3 regions of the Streptomyces sp. NPDC034049 genome follow, and region 1 is predicted to be linked to each of the others. Evidence: predicted binding sites of a transcription regulator. Region 1 holds the regulator's gene; each other region holds the start of a gene.
The links. Region 1 encodes HrcA, which represses chaperone genes, less so after heat shock. Its sites were predicted from a motif close to TTNGCACTCNGNNNNNCNGAGTGCNAA; they were not measured.

Region 1 (5,818 bases):
GAGATCGGAGCGGACGACAGCCCAGGTCGGCTCGTACCCGCTCCCGCTGTCACGATGTTGGTCGAAGTCGTCTCCAGGACCAGCGTCCATCGCGACTATGTGGAGAAGCGCTCGCTGTACGCCGCGGGGGGTGTCCCCGTCTACCTGATCATCGATCCGTTCGAAGCGAAGTGCCTGGTGCTGACGGAACCGACCGGAAGCGGTGTCTCCGCGGACTACCAGTCGAAGCGGACTCGGAAGTTCGGGGACCCGGTGCCGTTGCCCTGCGTCGGGATCGAGTTGGAGACGAGCAGGTTCGGCACGCTGCCTCCTCTCACGGCTGCGCCGTGACGAAGTCGATCAGCTCCTCCACCCGGCCCAGCAGCTCCGGCTCCAGGTCCTTGTAGGAGTCCACCCGGGCCAGGATCGCCTGCCACACCGCCCCCGTGTTCTCGGCGGGCCACCCCAGCGCCCGGCAGACCCCCGTCTTCCAGTCCTGCCCGCGCGGCACGCGCGGCCACGCCGTGATGCCCACCGACGACGGCTTCACCGCCTCCCAGATGTCGATGTACGGGTGCCCCACCACCAGCGCGTGCTCGCTGGTCACCGACTGCGCGATACGGGACTCCTTGCTGCCCGGGACCAGGTGGTCGACCAGCACCCCGAGCCGCGCGTCCGGCCCCGGCGCGAAGTCCGCGACGATCGCGGGCAGGTCGTCCACGCCCTCCAGGTACTCCACCACCACGCCCTCGACGCGCAGATCGTCGCCCCAGACCTTCTCGACGAGTTCCGCGTCGTGGCGGCCCTCGACGTAGATGCGTCCGGCCCGGGCCACGCGCGCGCGGGCCCCTGGGACGGCCACCGAGCCGGAGGCGGTGCGGGTGGGGCGGACGGGGGCCGAGGACGTGGGCCGGACCAGCGTCACCACCCGCCCCTCCAGCAGGAAGCCCCGGGGTTCCAGCGGGAACACACGGTGCTTGCCGAAGCGGTCCTCCAGCGTCACCGTGCCCGCCTCGCAGCGGACGACCGCGCCGCAGAAGCCGGTCGTGGGCTCCTCGACGACCAGTCCGGGGTCGGCCGGGACCTCGGGAACCGGCTTGGGCTTCTTCCAGGGAGGGGTCAGGTCGGGTGAGTACTGGCGCATTCGGATGACGATAGGAGAAGCGGCGCCCGGAAACCCCGTACTCAGTCCGACACGCCGAAGCGCCGTGCCAGCGCGTCGCGTTGGGCGCGGACGAACGCCGCGTCCACCACCGCCCCGTGGCCGGGCACGTACAGCGCGTCCTCGCCGCCCAGGGCCAGCAGTCGGTCCAGCGCGTCCGGCCAGCGGGACGGGACCGCGTCGGGACCGGCCTGGGGCTCACCGGACTCCTCCACCAGGTCCCCGCAGAACACGACCTCCGGCGAACCGGCGGCCCCCGCCGTGGCCGGCGTGCCCGGGACCAGGACCACCAGGTCGTGTGCGGTGTGCCCCGGCCCCACGTTCGCCAGCAGCACCCGATGACCGCCGCCCAGGTCGAGCGTCCACTCCCCGGAGACCCGGTGGCGCGGCAGCACGAGGAGGTCGGCGGCCTCGGTCGCGTCCGCCGGGGGCAGGCCGTGGCGCACCGCGTCCGCGCGGAGGGCGTCACGGTCGCGGGACAGGACGCCGTCGACGCCCACCGCCCCGAACACCTCCACCCCGGCGAACGCGGCCGCCCCGAAGACGTGGTCGAAGTGGGGGTGGGTCAGCGCGAGATGTGTCACACGAGCGCCACCGAGCAGCAGGCACGCCTCGGTCCGCAACCGCGCGCCCTCCCGCAGGCTGGAACCCGCGTCGATCATGAGGGCCGCACCGTCCCCGGCCACCAGCCCGACCGTGCAGTCCCAGCCGGGAAGGCGGCACCGTCCGACCCGTGGCGTCAATCCCTGCCACCCGCACTCTTCCCAAGTCACCGTCATGCACCGACGCTAGCTGTAGGTCGGCGTCCGCCGCTGAAGCGGGGCATGCAGGGCGGTGCGGCAGGAGGTGAGGACGGTCCGTCGTAGGTGCTCCGTCCGTCGCCGCGTACCCGTGGGTAGGAAGTGGGCCGCGACGTGGCCCGGCAGGGGTCGGACAGCGGCCCGACATCGCCGGACACGTCCGTACACGTCGGCATGACATGGCTGGACCGGCCTTGCCGGGGGCGTACCCCACCGCCGTACACTGGGCGGGGAGTGCTGGCACTCGCCCGGGGTGAGTGCCAAGGGGGAGTCACGGAAGAGCGAGCTGGAGGTGTGCGCGATGCTCAGTGAACGCAGGCTCCAGGTGCTGCGCGCCATCGTCCAGGACTACGTGGGCACCGAGGAGCCGGTCGGTTCCAAGGCGCTCACGGAGCGGCACAACCTGGGGGTCTCCCCGGCGACCGTCCGCAACGACATGGCGGCGCTGGAGGACGAGGGTTTCATCGCCCAGCCCCACACCAGCGCGGGCCGTATCCCCACCGACAAGGGGTACCGGCTCTTCGTCGACAAGCTGGCCGGCGTCAAGCCGATGACGCCGCCCGAGCGGCGCGCCATCCAGAACTTCCTGGACGGCGCGGTCGATCTGGACGACGTCGTGGCGCGGACCGTGCGGCTGCTGGCGCAGCTGACGCGGCAGGTCGCGGTCGTGCAGTACCCCTCGCTCACCCGCTCGACCGTGCGGCACGTGGAGCTGCTGTCGCTGGCCCCGGCCCGGCTGATGCTCGTGCTGATCACGGACACCGGACGGGTGGAGCAGCGGCTGGTGGACTGCCCGGCGCCCTTCGGAGAAACGTCACTCGCGGATCTTCGCGCCCGGCTGAACAGCAAGGTCGCGGGCCGCCGGTTCACCGACGTGCCCCGGCTGGTCGAGGACCTGCCGGAGGCGTTCGACGTCGAGGACCGCGGCACGGTCACGACGGTGCTCTCCACCCTGCTGGAGGCACTCGTCGAGGAGAGCGAGGAGCGGCTGATGATCGGCGGAACCGCCAATCTCACCCGCTTCGGACATGACTTCCCCCTCACCATCCGGCCCGTTCTGGAAGCCTTGGAGGAGCAGGTCGTCCTCCTCAAGTTGCTTGGCGAGGCCGGGGATTCGGGCATGACCGTACGCATCGGTCATGAGAACGCGTATGAGGGACTCAACTCCACGTCCGTCGTCTCCGTCGGCTACGGTTCGGGCGGCGAGGCAGTAGCGAAGCTGGGCGTGGTCGGACCTACGCGCATGGACTATCCGGGAACGATGGGAGCGGTACGAGCGGTGGCACGGTACGTCGGACAGATCCTGGCGGAGTCTTAAGTGGCCACGGACTACTACGCCGTGCTCGGCGTGCGCCGCGACGCGTCTCAGGACGAGATCAAGAAGGCGTTCCGGAGGCTCGCTCGCGAGCTGCACCCGGACGTCAATCCCGATCCGAAGACCCAGGAGCGGTTCAAGGAGATCAACGCCGCCTACGAGGTGTTGTCGGACCCGCAGAAGAAGCAGGTCTACGACCTCGGTGGCGACCCGCTGTCCCAGGCGGGCGGCGGAGGCGCGGGCGGCTTCGGCGCCGGTGGCTTCGGCAACTTCTCGGACATCATGGACGCGTTCTTCGGCACGGCGTCGCAGCGGGGTCCCCGCTCGCGCACGCGCCGGGGACAGGACGCGATGATCCGGCTGGAGATCGACCTCGACGAGGCGGCCTTCGGCACGACGAAGGACATCCAGGTCGACACGGCCGTCGTCTGTACGACGTGCAGTGGCGAGGGGGCCGCTCCCGGCACCACCGCCCAGACCTGTGACATGTGCCGGGGCCGCGGTGAGGTCTCGCAGGTCACGCGGTCCTTCCTCGGCCAGGTCATGACCTCCCGGCCCTGCCCGCAGTGCCAGGGCTTCGGCACGATCGTCCCCAACCCGTGCCCCGAGTGCGCGGGCGACGGGCGGGTGCGGTCGCGGCGGACGCTGACCGTCAAGATCCCGGCCGGTGTCGACAACGGCACGCGGATCCAGCTGGCCGGTGAGGGCGAGGTCGGGCCCGGTGGCGGTCCCGCCGGTGACCTCTACGTCGAGATCCACGAGCTGCCGCACCCGATGTTCCAGCGGCGCGGCGACGATCTGCACTGCACGGTGACGATCCCGATGACGGCGGCGTCCCTCGGTACGAAGGTGCCGCTGGAGACGCTGGACGGGCTGGAGGAGGTCGACATCCGGCCCGGGACGCAGTCCGGGCAGTCGATCCCGCTGCACGGGCGCGGTGTCACGCATCTGCGCGGTGGCGGGCGGGGCGACCTGATCGTCCACGTCGAGGTGCAGACGCCGACGAAGCTGGACCCCGAGCAGGAGGGGCTGCTGCGGCAGCTGGCCGCGCTGCGGGGTGAGGAGCGGCCGACGGGGCAGTTCCAGCCGGGGCAGCAGGGCTTGTTCTCTCGGTTGAAGGACGCGTTCAACGGGCGCTGAGTGGGTGTGTTGGCGGGCGCGCTGAGTGGGTGCGTCGTCGGGTGCGGCTGCGTGGGGCTTCTCGCGCAGTTCCCCGCGCCCCTGAAAAGCAGGGGCTGAGCCCCGTGCTTTTCAGGCCCGCAGGGCCTGGTCTTTCAGGGGCGCGGGGAACTGCGCGACCAGCCCCCACCCACCCGCACCCGACGAACAACCCCCCGTACCCGATTCGGCTCCACCCGGAGGGCATGGCACCATGCCGTCATGTCCTCCGCACTGACCGATCTCGTCCCGCTCCCGATCGTGCAGGCCCCGATGGCGGGCGGTGTGTCCGTGCCGCGGCTGGCCGCCGCCGTGTCCGAGGCCGGCGGGCTGGGATTCCTGGCCGCCGGGTACAAGACGGCCGACGGGATGTACCAGGAGATCAAGGCGCTCCGGGCGCTCACCTCACGCCCCTTCGGCGTGAACCTCTTCATGCCGCAACCGGAGTATGCCGAGCCCGCCGCCGTCGAGGTCTACGCGGAGCAGCTCGCCGGTGAGGCCACCTGGTACGACGCCGAGCTGGGCGACCCGGACAGCGGACGCGACGACGGCTACGAGGCCAAGCTCGCCGTGCTGCTCGACAACCCGGTGCCCGTGGTCTCGTTCCACTTCGGCTGCCCGACGCCCGAGGTCGTCGAGTCCCTCGCCCGCAAGGGCACGCTCACCCTGGTCACCGCGACCTCGGCGGAGGAGGCGCAGGCCGTGGAGCGGTCCGGGGCCCACGCCGTGATCGTGCAGGGCGTCGAGGCCGGCGGTCACCAGGGCACCCACCGGGACGACCCCGAGCGCGACCGCGCCGGCATCGGGCTGCTCTCGCTGGTCGCCCAGGTCCGCGAGGCCGTGGCGCTGCCGATGGTCGCGGCCGGCGGCATCATGAGCGGCAGCCAGATCGCCGCCCTCCTCACCGCCGGCGTGAGCGCGGCCCAGCTCGGCACGGCGTTCCTCGCGACCGCCGAGTCCGGCGCGCACGCCGTGCACAAGCAGGCGCTGACCGACCCGCTCTTCGTCCGCACCGAGCTGACCCGGGCCTTCTCCGGCCGTCCGGCCCGGGGCCTGGTCAACCGGTTCCTGCGCGAGCACGGCCCGTACGCGCCCGTGGCCTACCCGGAGGTCCACCACCTCACCTCGCCGCTGCGCAAGGCCGCCGCGAAGGCCGGGGACGCCCAGGGCATGGCGCTGTGGGCCGGGCAGGGCCACCGGATGGCCCGCGCGCTGCCCGCCGGGAAACTGGTCGAGGTGCTGGCCGCCGAGATCGCCGCCGCACAGGACGAGCAGGCCGCGGCGCGGGTCGGCAGCGGCCAGGGCGGTCAGGCCGGGAGCGAGGGGCGATGACCGCACCCGTGTTCGTGGTCGACCGGTTCGACGGCCGGGGCTCGGAGATCGTGCTCGACGGCCCCGAAGGGC
Region 2 (5,818 bases), on a different contig from region 1:
CCGCCCGTAGTACGAGGCCACGTCCGCCCCGGGCACCCCACCAGGCGAGAACGTCCGCGTCATCGGCGCCATCGCGATCCGGTTCGGCACGGTCAGCCCATTGATCTGCACGGGCCGAGCCAACACCTCGGCGGCCCGGGACGCGGGAACGGGAACGGAGGCGGTGGGGGCGGTGGTCACGTGGAGACTCCTCAAGGGTCAAGGGATGCGGGCGCCGACGGAGTGAGCGGGATGCATTCCATGCGCACGCATATAGCTTCTCCTCGCACAACCTCCCCAGCCGTCCCGGCATTCCACCGACGCGACGATGCCGGTGTGACCCCGGACACGCCCGAGGGCGGCACCCCCCGCGTCCAGGGGGTGCCGCCCTCGGTACTGAAGGACGGTGATCGACCGGGGTCGATCAGAAGTCCATGTCACCGCCCGGCATGCCGCCGCCGGCCGGCGCGGCGGCCTTCTCCGGCTTGTCGGCGATGACGGCCTCGGTGGTGAGGAAGAGCGCGGCGATGGAGGCGGCGTTCTGCAGGGCAGAGCGGGTCACCTTCGCCGGGTCGATGATGCCTTCGGCGATCATGTCGACGTACTCACCGGTCGCGGCGTTCAGACCGTGGCCGACGGGCAGGTTGCGCACCTTCTCGACGATGACGCCACCCTCGAGGCCGCCGTTGACGGCGATCTGCTTGAGCGGGGCCTCCAGGGCGAGCTTCACGGCGTTGGCGCCGGTCGCCTCGTCACCCTCCAGGTCCAGCTTCTCGAAGACCGTGGAAGCCTGGAGCAGGGCCACGCCACCACCGGCGACGATGCCCTCCTCGACGGCCGCCTTCGCGTTGCGAACGGCGTCCTCGATGCGGTGCTTGCGCTCCTTGAGCTCCACCTCGGTCGCGGCACCGGCCTTGATGACGGCCACGCCGCCCGCGAGCTTCGCCAGGCGCTCCTGGAGCTTCTCGCGGTCGTAGTCCGAGTCGCTGTTCTCGATCTCGGCGCGGATCTGGTTGACCCGGCCCTGGACCTGGTCGGTGTCACCGGCACCGTCGACGATGGTGGTCTCGTCCTTGGTGATGACGACCTTGCGGGCGCGGCCCAGGAGGTCCAGGGTCGCGTTCTCCAGCTTGAGGCCGACCTCCTCGGAGATGACCTCGCCGCCCGTGAGGATGGCGATGTCGCCGAGCATGGCCTTGCGGCGGTCACCGAAGCCCGGGGCCTTGACGGCGACGGACTTGAAGGTGCCACGGATCTTGTTGACGACCAGGGTCGACAGGGCCTCGCCCTCGACGTCCTCGGCGATGATCAGCAGCGGCTTGCCGCCCTGCATGACCTTCTCCAGGAGCGGGAGCAGGTCCTTGACGTTGGTGACCTTGGAGTTGGCGATGAGGATGTAGGGGTCCTCCAGGACCGCCTCCATGCGCTCCATGTCGGTCGCGAAGTACGCCGAGATGTAGCCCTTGTCGAAGCGCATGCCCTCGGTGAGCTCGAGCTCCAGACCGAAGGTCTGCGACTCCTCGACGGTGATGACGCCTTCCTTGCCGACCTTGTCCATGGCCTCGGCGATGAGCTCGCCGATCTGGGTGTCGGCGGCGGAGATGGAGGCCGTGGAGGCGATCTGCTCCTTGGTCTCGACCTCCTTGGCCTGGTCGAGCAGCGCACCGGAGACGGCCTCGACGGCCTTCTCGATGCCGCGCTTGAGGGCCATCGGGTTGGCGCCGGCGGCTACGTTGCGCAGGCCTTCCTTGACCAGGGCCTGGGCGAGAACGGTCGCGGTGGTCGTACCGTCACCGGCGACGTCGTCCGTCTTCTTGGCGACTTCCTTGACCAGCTCGGCGCCGATCTTCTCGTACGGGTCCTCGAGCTCGATCTCCTTGGCGATGGAGACACCATCGTTGGTGATCGTGGGGGCGCCCCACTTCTTCTCGAGGACGACGTTCCGGCCCTTGGGGCCGAGCGTCACCTTGACGGCGTCCGCGAGCTGGTTCATGCCGCGCTCGAGGCCGCGCCGCGCCTCCTCGTCGAACGCGATGATCTTGGCCATGTGAAGTGGTCCCTCCAGGACTGGGGGTGATTCCTTCGGACCGCGCCCGCGCCCGCGACGGACGGCTCGCCTGCCTCGTGGTTCCTTGCCCCACCTGGCCTGCGGGCCTCACCGACCCGGTCCTTCGTTGTCACTCTCACCTTCAGAGTGCTAACGCCAATGATTAGCACTCGGCATGGTCGAGTGCAAGCGGCTCTCGATGATCCGCAGGTGAACGCGCCCCCGCGCGCCCCGTCGGCGGCGCCCCGGACCGGGCGCGTCCGGGTGCAGCCGGGCACACAAGAGGGCTCGCACCCCGGTGCGGGGTGCGAGCCCTCCTATGAAGAACGAAGAACGTCGCTGCGTTGAACCCGGCGCGTTACTTCAGCCGGCCGCCAGTCGGACCATGTCCGCCTGGGGCCCCTTCTGACCCTGCGAGATCTCGAACTCGACCCGCTGGCCCTCTTCCAGGGTGCGGTAACCGTCCATCTGGATCGCGCTGTAGTGGACGAAAACATCCGCACCACCGTCGACCGCGATGAAGCCGTACCCCTTCTCCGCGTTGAACCACTTGACGGTGCCCTGAGCCATGCCTAACTCCCCTATTACTGGCCCTTGCACAGATCCACACTTCGCGGATCCGGGTCAGACCTCACCCCCCAACGGTTGGGGGTGTGCGCCGGAACGCGTCGACCGCGGCCGAATGTATCTGTCCAACTGCCCTCTGCAACAGGTCAATCGGACGAGAATTCTGGACACGACCGGTCGGGAATGTACGAACAATTCACCCGAATTCAGGGCAAGTCGGGCCCCACAAAAGGAACGAAATACACAAATGGCCTGCACACTTTGGCTACTTCATATAGGGCGTGCGGCGCGATCACATATGCGCCCGGCAAGGATTCACTACGTCGATCGGGCCGGGTTCCCCAACTCTACAGTGCTCAACCATAGAGAATTGCCCCCTCCGCTTCTCTCACGGTGGGGGCAATTCGATGAACTCTCGGTAATCGAAGTTACCGACGGTTACTACCGATGGGTACGGAGCGTCGGTCAGCCACCGGCGACGGCGGGAATGATCGACACACCCGCACCGTCCGGAGTCGCCGTCTCCAGGCCCTGCTCGAACCGGACATCGTCGTCATTCACGTACACATTCACGAACCGCCGCAGCTTGCCCTGATCGTCGAGAACCCGGGCGGCGATCCCGTTGTGGTTCTTCTCCAGGTCGGCGATCACCTCGGCGAGGGTGGCCCCTTCGGCGGCGACCTCGGCCTGCCCACCGGTGTAGGTGCGAAGGATGGTCGGAATGCGGACGTTGACGGACATGATGGGAAACCTCCGGGGAGTGCAGAGAACCTAAGGGGCGCGGGGAACTGCGCGACCAGCCCCCGCTCACCCGCAGCCGAACGACTTGCTGACGGGGTCCTGCCTACGCGAGACCAGCCTCACGGAACGAATCAAGGCTGGGCCGGATGGTCGCGGTCAGGCCGGTCCCGGCCACCGCGTCCAGCGTCTTCAGGCCGTCACCGGTGTTGAGTACGACCGTGGTCAGCGTCGGGTCGAGAACGCCGTCCTCGATCAGCTTCTTCGTCACGCCCACGGTCACCCCACCGGCGGTCTCCGCGAAGATCCCCTCGGTCCGCGCCAGCAGCTTGATCGCGTCGACGATCTGCTCGTCCGTCACGTCCTCCACGGCACCGCCGGTCCGCCGCGCGATGTCCAGCACGTACGGCCCGTCCGCCGGGTTGCCGATCGCGAGCGACTTGGCGATGGTGTTCGGCTTCTGCGGGCGCACCACGTCGTGCCCGGCCTTGAAGGCCACCGACACCGGCGAGCACCCCTCGGCCTGCGCACCGAAGATCTTGTACGGCTTGTCCTCGACGAGCCCGAGCTTGATCAGCTCCTGGAGTCCCTTGTCGATCTTCGTGAGCTGCGACCCGGAGGCGATCGGCACGACCAGCTGGTCGGGGAGCCGCCAGCCGAGCTGCTCGCAGATCTCGTACGCGAGCGTCTTCGAGCCCTCGGCGTAGTACGGCCGGAGGTTGACGTTCACGAAGCCCCAGCCCTCGCCGGCCGGGTCGCCGATCAGCTCGGAGCAGAAGCGGTTCACGTCGTCGTAGTTGCCCTCGATGCCGACGAGCTCGCCGCCGTAGACCGCGGCCATGACGACCTTGCCCTGCTCCAGGTCGTGCGGGATGAACACACAGGACCGGAAGCCGGCGCGGGCGGCGGCGGCGCCGACGGCACCGGCCAGGTTGCCCGTGGAGGAGCAGGAGAGGGTGGTGAAGCCGAAGGCGCGGGCCGCCTCCAGGGCCTGGGCGACGACGCGGTCCTTGAAGGAGTGCGTCGGGTTGCCGGAGTCGTCCTTGACGAAGAGCTTGCCGGCGTCGACACCAAGCGCGGCGGCCAGGTTGTCGGCCTTCACCAGCTGGGTCCAGCCCGGGTTGATGTTGGGCTTGGTGGCCACGTCCGCCGGGACGGGCAGCAGGGGCGCGTACCGCCAGATGTTCGCGGGACCGGACTCGATCCGCTTGCGCAGCTCGTCCGTGTCGTAGGCGGAGTAGTCGTACGCGATCTCCAGGGGCCCGAAACACTCCTCGCAGGCGAAGACCGGCCCGAGGGGTACGCGGTGACCGCACTCCCGACAGCTCAGGGCCGAGGCGGGCCCGAGGTCTACTGTGGAGGTGGAGTCGGTGGTGCTTGCAACAGTCTGCGCAGCCATGGAGGCGAGGCCCTTTCTCCTCATCTTCCTCACGACGCACTTCGCCGTGAGACGGATTTGGCACCTTCCCTAGCCGGGAGCCTCGCGGGCGATCGACAGTGATCACTACGAGACCGGCTGGAGGGTTGCCGGGGCTTCATCGGGCCGTATCCCTCTGCCCCTCTGGATGAGCGGTATTTGGTTGTATACGCCGACGAGCAGCGACATGCGATGGTCACCAGCGTTGTCCAAGACTGTAACCGAAGGCCAGGACAGTTGAGAGAGCCGTCCGAACCGCGAGATGAACGCAGAGGAGCCGCGCACTGTGCTGAAGGAAGTCGAGCGCTGGCTGAACACCCGCTCCTGGTCCATGGCCGACCGACCGCTCCACCGGATCATGGCCGCGAAACGGGCCTCGGGACAGACGGTCAGCGTCGTCCTGCCCGCGCTGAACGAAGAGGAGACGGTCGGCGACATCGTCGCGATCATCCGCCACGACCTGATGCGGCAGGTGCCGCTCGTGGACGAGATCGTGGTCGTCGACTCCGGCTCCACCGACCGGACGTCCCAGGTCGCGGCGGCGGCCGGGGCGACGGTCGTGCACCGCGACGCCATCCTGCCCCGCATCCCGGCCGTGCCCGGCAAGGGTGAGGTGCTGTGGCGGTCGCTGATGGTGACGTCCGGCGACATCGTCTGCTTCATCGACGCGGACCTCAAGGAGTTCTCGTCGGACTTCGTCTCCGGGATCGTCGGCCCGCTGCTCACCGACCCCGGTGTCGACCTCGTCAAGGCGATGTACGACCGCCCCCTGGGCTCCGCCGCCGGGCAGGGGGGCCGTGTGACGGAACTCATGGCCCGGCCGCTGCTCAACATGCACTGGCCGCAGCTGGCCGGCTTCGTCCAGCCGCTCGGCGGCGAGTACGCGGCCCGGCGCTCGCTCCTGGAGCGGCTGCCGTTCCCCGTGGGGTACGGCGTCGAGCTGGGCATGCTGGTCGACGCGCTGCACCTGGTCGGCCTCGACGCGCTCGCCCAGGTCGACGTGGGGGTCCGCAAACACCGCCACCAGGACGGGGCGGCGCTGGGGCGCATGTCCGCGGCGATCTACCGCA
Region 3 (5,818 bases), on a different contig from region 1:
CCGGCGGACCTGTGAGGAGTGGCGGCGCGGCTTCGACTTCGCGTTCACCGTGGAGGACCAGATCGCGCAGGGTGACCGGGTGTGCACCCGGTGGACCTGGGAGGCGACCCACAAGGGGGACTTCCTCGGGATCGCGGCCACGGGGCGGTCGGTCCGGATGACGGGCACGGTCATTCACCGCTGCGCTCCCGACGGGAAGATCACCGAGGGCTGGTGGGAGTACGACCGGCTCGGTCTGATGGGGCAGTTGGGCGCGCTCGACGACCTGGAGAAGTGACCGGCTCAGCCACCTGGAGGCGCGGCCCGGGGCAGCGGGGGTGGTGACGCGGGAGGCCCGGCACCCCTCGCAGGGGTGCCGGGCCTTCGCCTACGGCTTACCGACGTCGTACGTCAGTGGGAGTGGCTGTGACCGTGGCCGTGGCCCGCGTCGGCCGGCTCCTCTTCCTTCTTCTCGACGACCAGGGTCTCGGTCGTGAGCAGGAGGGAGGCGATGGAGGCGGCGTTCTCCAGGGCGGAGCGGGTGACCTTGACCGGGTCGATGACGCCGGACTTGACCAGGTCGCCGTACTCGCCGGTGGCGGCGTTGAAGCCCTGGCCCTTGTCGAGCTCGGCGACCTTGGAGGTGATGACGTAGCCCTCCAGGCCGGCGTTCTCGGCGATCCAGCGCAGCGGCTCGACGGCGGCCTTGCGGACGACCGCGACACCCGTGGCCTCGTCGCCGGTCTTGCCGAGGTTGCCCTCCAGGACCTTCACGGCGTGGACGAGCGCGGAGCCACCACCGGAGACGATGCCCTCCTCGACCGCGGCGCGGGTCGCGGAGATGGCGTCCTCCAGACGGTGCTTCTTCTCCTTCAGCTCCACCTCGGTGGCGGCGCCGACCTTGATGACGCAGACGCCGCCGGCCAGCTTCGCGAGGCGCTCCTGGAGCTTCTCGCGGTCCCAGTCGGAGTCCGTGTTCTCGATCTCGGCCTTGATCTGGGCGACGCGGCCCTGCACGGCACCGGAGTCACCGGCGCCGTCGACGATCGTGGTGTCGTCCTTGGTGACGGTGACGCGGCGGGCGGAGCCGAGCACGTCGAGACCGACCTGGTCGAGCTTGAGGCCGACCTCCTCGGAGATGACCTCGGCGCCGGTCAGCGTCGCCATGTCCTGGAGCATCGCCTTGCGGCGGTCGCCGAAGCCGGGGGCCTTGACGGCGACCGCGTTGAAGGTGCCGCGGATCTTGTTGACGACCAGGGTCGACAGGGCCTCGCCCTCGACGTCCTCGGCGATGATCAGCAGCGGCTTCGAGGCGTTGGCCTGGATGACCTTCTCCAGCAGCGGCAGCAGGTCGGCGATGGCGCCGATCTTGCCCTGGTGGATGAGGATGTACGGGTCGTCGAGGACGGCCTCCATACGCTCCTGGTCCGTGACGAAGTACGGCGACAGGTAGCCCTTGTCGAAGGCCATGCCCTCGGTGAAGTCCAGCTCCAGACCGAAGGTGTTGGACTCCTCGACGGTGATGACACCGTCCTTGCCGACCTTGTCCATCGCCTCGGCGATGAGCTCGCCGACCTGGGCGTCCTGGGCGGACAGACCGGCGACGGCGGCGATGTCGGACTTCTCGTCGATCGGGCGGGCGGTCGCGAGGAGCTCCTCGGACACGGCCTTGACCGCGGCGTCGATGCCCTTCTTCAGGGCGGCCGGGGAGGCACCGGCGGCGACGTTCTTCAGGCCCTCGCGCACCAGCGCCTGGGCGAGCACGGTGGCGGTGGTGGTGCCGTCACCCGCGATGTCGTTGGTCTTGGTCGCCACCTCCTTCACCAGCTGGGCGCCGAGGTTCTCGTACGGGTCCTCGACCTCGACCTCGCGGGCGATGGTCACGCCGTCGTTGGTGATGGTGGGGGCGCCGAACTTCTTGTCGATGACGACGTTGCGGCCCTTGGGGCCGATCGTCACCTTGACCGTGTCGGCAAGCTTGTTGACGCCGCGCTCGAGGGCGCGACGGGCGTCCTCGTCGAACTTCAGGATCTTCGCCATGGGAGCGGTTCAGCCCTCTCGGAAACGTGGGTGAAACGAACTGCGCCCCCGACGCCCGGCTGATTAGTGGTCGCGGGGGCCAAGGGCGCAGCTCAAAAGCAAGGTGCTTCGGTGAGGAAGCGGGTGAACTACTTCTCGACGATCGCGAGCACGTCGCGAGCCGAGAGGACGAGGTACTCCTCGCCGTTGTACTTCACCTCGGTGCCGCCGTACTTGCTGTACAGCACGATGTCGCCGACGGAGACGTCGAGCGGCAGCCGCTGGCCGTCCTCGAAGCGGCCCGGACCCACGGCGAGGACGACGCCCTCCTGGGGCTTCTCCTTCGCGGTGTCCGGGATGACCAGGCCAGAGGCGGTGGTCTGCTCGGCGTCGAGCGGCTGGACCACGATGCGGTCCTCGAGCGGCTTGATGGCAACCTTGGAGCTGGTGGTCGTCACGATCCGACCTCCCCCTTCGGAGATCACGGGGTTGACTGTCTGAGGTGGCGACCAGGTGGATCCGTCGTCGCGGGTGCCGGACCTGCCCGTCGCGTTGTTGGCACTCTCCAGGGGGGAGTGCCAGACCTGAGACTATGACCGCGATTAGCACTCGGTCAAGCGGACTGCTAATCGAGCGGGTTGCGGCGGGGCGTCAGAGGTAGTCCTCCAGGCGGCCGACCGTCAGTCCCTGCTCCTGGACACGGCGCAGCAGCCGGCTCGTCATCTCCGTGAGTGTGATGCCCTTCAGCTGGTCCGGGCCCCGGAATCCGGCGAGGACGATGTCGCCCGGGCGGAGGCGGTCGCCGACGGCGTAGCGGAGGTCGTGGATCTGCATGGCCGCGCGCCACAGCACGAGGGCGGAGAGGCCGCAGTCGGCGGCGGCGCGGAGCGTGGTGGTGTCGTAGACGCCGTAGGGCGGGCGGAAGAGGGTCGGCCGGACGCCGAAGCGCTGCCTGAGCTTGTTCTGCTGGCCGCAGATCTCGGCGCGCTGTCCGGCGTACGGCAGGCCGCGCAGGGCGGTGTGGTCGAGCGTGTGGTTCTGCACGGTCGCGCCGACGGCCCGCAGCCGCGCGAAGTGGCCGTATCCCGGGCCCCCGACGCTGTCCGTCAGGAACATGCTCACCGGCAGCCGCAGCTCCCGCACCATGTCGACGAACCGGGGGTCCCGCTCGGCCCCGTCGTCGTACGTCAGGAAGACGACCTTGTCGCGGGTGGGGACACGATCGACGACGGGCAGGGGTCCCGCCCCGGCCGCGCGGGGCAGGGGGCGGCGATCGGGGTGCACGGGCGCGGGGGCGAGGGGGGTGGGGAGGCCCCAGCGGCGGTGCGGGGGCACGGAGGCGTGCGGGGGCACGGAGGCGTGCGGGGGCACGGAGGCGTGCGGGTGGGGGCGCGCGGGGGCGTGCACGCCGGAGTGGGGGGTGGTGGGGGCGGTCGCGGTGGGGGCGGTCGCGCAGCCGGTGAGGAGCAGTGCGGCGAGGGCCGTGAGGGCGACCAGGGTGCGGGCCGCCGACCTACGGGCCGCCGACAGGCAGGCCACTGGCGTACGGGCCGCAGGCGTACGGGCCGCAGGCGTACGGGCCGTCGGCCTGGAGGGCACTGGCGTGCGGGCCGCCGGCGGGCGGGCCGGTGGGACGCGTGCTCCCCGGTGCGTCCTTCGGTGTGGCCCTCGCCCGGCCTCCCCGTCGGCCCTCACAGGTAGTCCTCCAGCCTCGCCACCGCGTATCCCTCGGCGGTGACCAGGTTCAGGAAGCGGCGGATCATGTCCGGCATGGTGCCCTTCCAGTCGGACGTGCCCCGGAAGTGGCTGAGGACGATGTCGCCGGGCCGGAGTGCGCGGTCCGACTCGCGGTAGTCCCAGCGGTCGACGAAGACCTCCTCGTTCCAGAGGGGGACGGCCTCGACGCCGCAGCTCTCGGCGGCCCGGAGGGTGTCCCGGTCGTAGCTGCCGTAGGGCGGCCGGAAGAGGGTCGGCCGGGTCCCGTACCGCTTCTCGATCACGTCCTGCATCCCGCAGATCTCGCGCTTCTGGGCGGCGTAGGAGAGCGCGGGCAGATGGCGGTGGTGGAGGGTGTGGTTGTGGAGGGCGGCGCCACGGTCCCGCATCCGCTCGAAGTAGCCGTAGTCCTCCTTGATCAGGTAGTCGCTGAGGAAGGCGGTGTACGGGATCCGCAGGTCGGTCATCATCCGCAGGAACGCGGGGTCCTTCTCGGCGCCGTCGTCGATGGTGAGGAAGACGACCTTGTGACGGGTGGGGACGGTGGTGAAGACCGGGGGGAGGCCGTCCTCGGCATGGCCGTCGACCTCGAATCCCTTGCGGGTGGTGAGTTCCGGCTTCTCGACCGGCGGCGCGGGCGCGCTCAGTGGCACCTTCGCGAGCCCCCAGCGCTTCGCGGCGGCGACCCGCGCGGCGTGCGCGCGGCGCACTTTCCCGGCGTACGCGTCGAGGGCGCGGGCGGCGGGCGCGTCGGGCTGCCGCCGACCGCCCTGCTCGGGCGCGCCACGCCGCCCGTGCCGCCCGCGCTGCTGGCCGTGGGCGGGTTCGGCGGTCCCGGCGGCCGCCCCGGCCTCGGCGGCGCCCCGCTGCCCGGAGGAGCCCCGCTCCGCGGCCTCCTCGACACCGCCTCCGGCGCACCCGGACGCGACGGCCGCCGCGGCGAGCACGGCGACGACACCCAGGACGCCACCGCTCCCCCCGCGACTCCCGCGACGCCCCCGGCGACTCCCCCTACGGCTCCGGAGGGTCACCCAGATGACACGGTTTAGATCATTTTGTCGTACGAATCGCATGGCGCCGCATCCTCGCAGGGCCGCCCGCCTCCACCACCCCGACACCGCCGCCGTCCGCCGACCATCCACCGACTGGCCCACACCCCTCCCCCTGGCCTCCGCCCCGCCCCCCTGACCGACAATGGCCCGGTGAACGACCTGGACCCCGCCACCTTCCTCACCCCCCTCCTCACCCCCGAGGGCCGCGCCCTCCTCGACGAGGTGCGCGACACCGAGCCGGCGCGGGAGCTGGCCGTGGCGACCCGGCTGCGCCGCGACCACCCGGCGGAACTGGTCTCGGCTGCGCTGGCGCAGGCCCGGCTGCGGCAGCGGGCGGTGGCGAAGTTCGGCGCGGCGGACGCGGGGCGGATGTTCTTCACGCCGAACGGGGTCGAGCAGTCGACAAGGGCGAGCGTGGCGACGTACCGGGCCGAGTGTTTCGGGGCGCTGGGCGTGGGGTCGGTCGCCGATCTGTGCTGCGGGATCGGCGGGGACGCGATCGCGTTCGCGCGGGCCGGGATCCGGGTGCTGGCCGTGGACCGCGACCCGCTGACCGTGGCGGTGGCCCGCGCCAACGCCGACGCGCTCGGGCTCGCCGAACTGATCGAGGTGCGCGAGGCGGATGTGACGGAGGTGGACACGGCCGGGTACGACGCCGTGTTCGTCGACCCCGCCCGGCGCTCCTCCAAGCGCGGCCGGATCTTCGACCCGGAGGCCTACTCCCCGCCCCTGTCCTGGGCCGTGTCGGCCGCGCTGAAGGCCCCGCTGGGGGCGCTGAAGATCGCGCCCGGCATCCCGCACGAGGCGATCCCGCCGGAGGCCGAGGCCGAGTGGATCTCGGACGGCGGGGACGTGAAGGAGGCCGTGCTCTGGTTCCGCGCGAACGGGACGCCGGGGGCGCGGCGGGCGATGCTGCTGCCCGCCGGGGCGGGGGTGCGGGCCACGCCCGACACGATGCTGCCGGACCCCCCGGTCCGTCCGGTGGGCCGGTACCTGTACGAGCCGGACGGCGCCGTGATCCGCGCGCATCTGGTCGCCGAGGTCGCCGAGGA

Region 2: a site for HrcA is predicted at 2,190-2,216, ahead of groL (chaperonin GroEL). Genes of this name have one in related genera too.
Region 3: a site for HrcA is predicted at 2,601-2,627, ahead of groES (co-chaperone GroES). Genes of this name have one in related genera too.

Annotation. Positions count from the first base shown of each region.
Region 1 covers NZ_JBVISJ010000017.1:7,216-13,033, reverse strand. Annotated here, with positions in the region: gene ACZ52C_RS35120 (Uma2 family endonuclease) at 1-330, shown strand, start outside; gene ACZ52C_RS35115 (DUF3097 domain-containing protein) at 314-1,123, opposite strand; gene ACZ52C_RS35110 (MBL fold metallo-hydrolase) at 1,165-1,920, opposite strand; gene hrcA (heat-inducible transcriptional repressor HrcA) at 2,243-3,259, shown strand; gene dnaJ (molecular chaperone DnaJ) at 3,260-4,396, shown strand; gene ACZ52C_RS35095 (nitronate monooxygenase) at 4,637-5,746, shown strand; gene ACZ52C_RS35090 (16S rRNA (uracil(1498)-N(3))-methyltransferase) at 5,743-5,818, shown strand, end outside.
Region 2 covers NZ_JBVISJ010000005.1:525,274-531,091, forward strand. Annotated here, with positions in the region: gene ACZ52C_RS18510 (NADH:flavin oxidoreductase) at 1-180, opposite strand, end outside; gene groL (chaperonin GroEL) at 404-2,026, opposite strand; gene ACZ52C_RS18520 (cold-shock protein) at 2,390-2,596, opposite strand; gene ACZ52C_RS18525 (MoaD/ThiS family protein) at 3,059-3,334, opposite strand; gene thrC (threonine synthase) at 3,438-4,730, opposite strand; SAM riboswitch class I at 4,748-4,903, opposite strand; gene ACZ52C_RS18535 (glucosyl-3-phosphoglycerate synthase) at 5,035-5,818, shown strand, end outside.
Region 3 covers NZ_JBVISJ010000002.1:729,998-735,815, forward strand. Annotated here, with positions in the region: gene ACZ52C_RS08005 (ester cyclase) at 1-277, shown strand, start outside; gene groL (chaperonin GroEL) at 391-2,019, opposite strand; gene groES (co-chaperone GroES) at 2,148-2,456, opposite strand; gene ACZ52C_RS08020 (polysaccharide deacetylase family protein) at 2,650-3,528, opposite strand; gene ACZ52C_RS08025 (polysaccharide deacetylase family protein) at 3,690-4,787, opposite strand; gene ACZ52C_RS08030 (class I SAM-dependent methyltransferase) at 4,917-5,818, shown strand, end outside.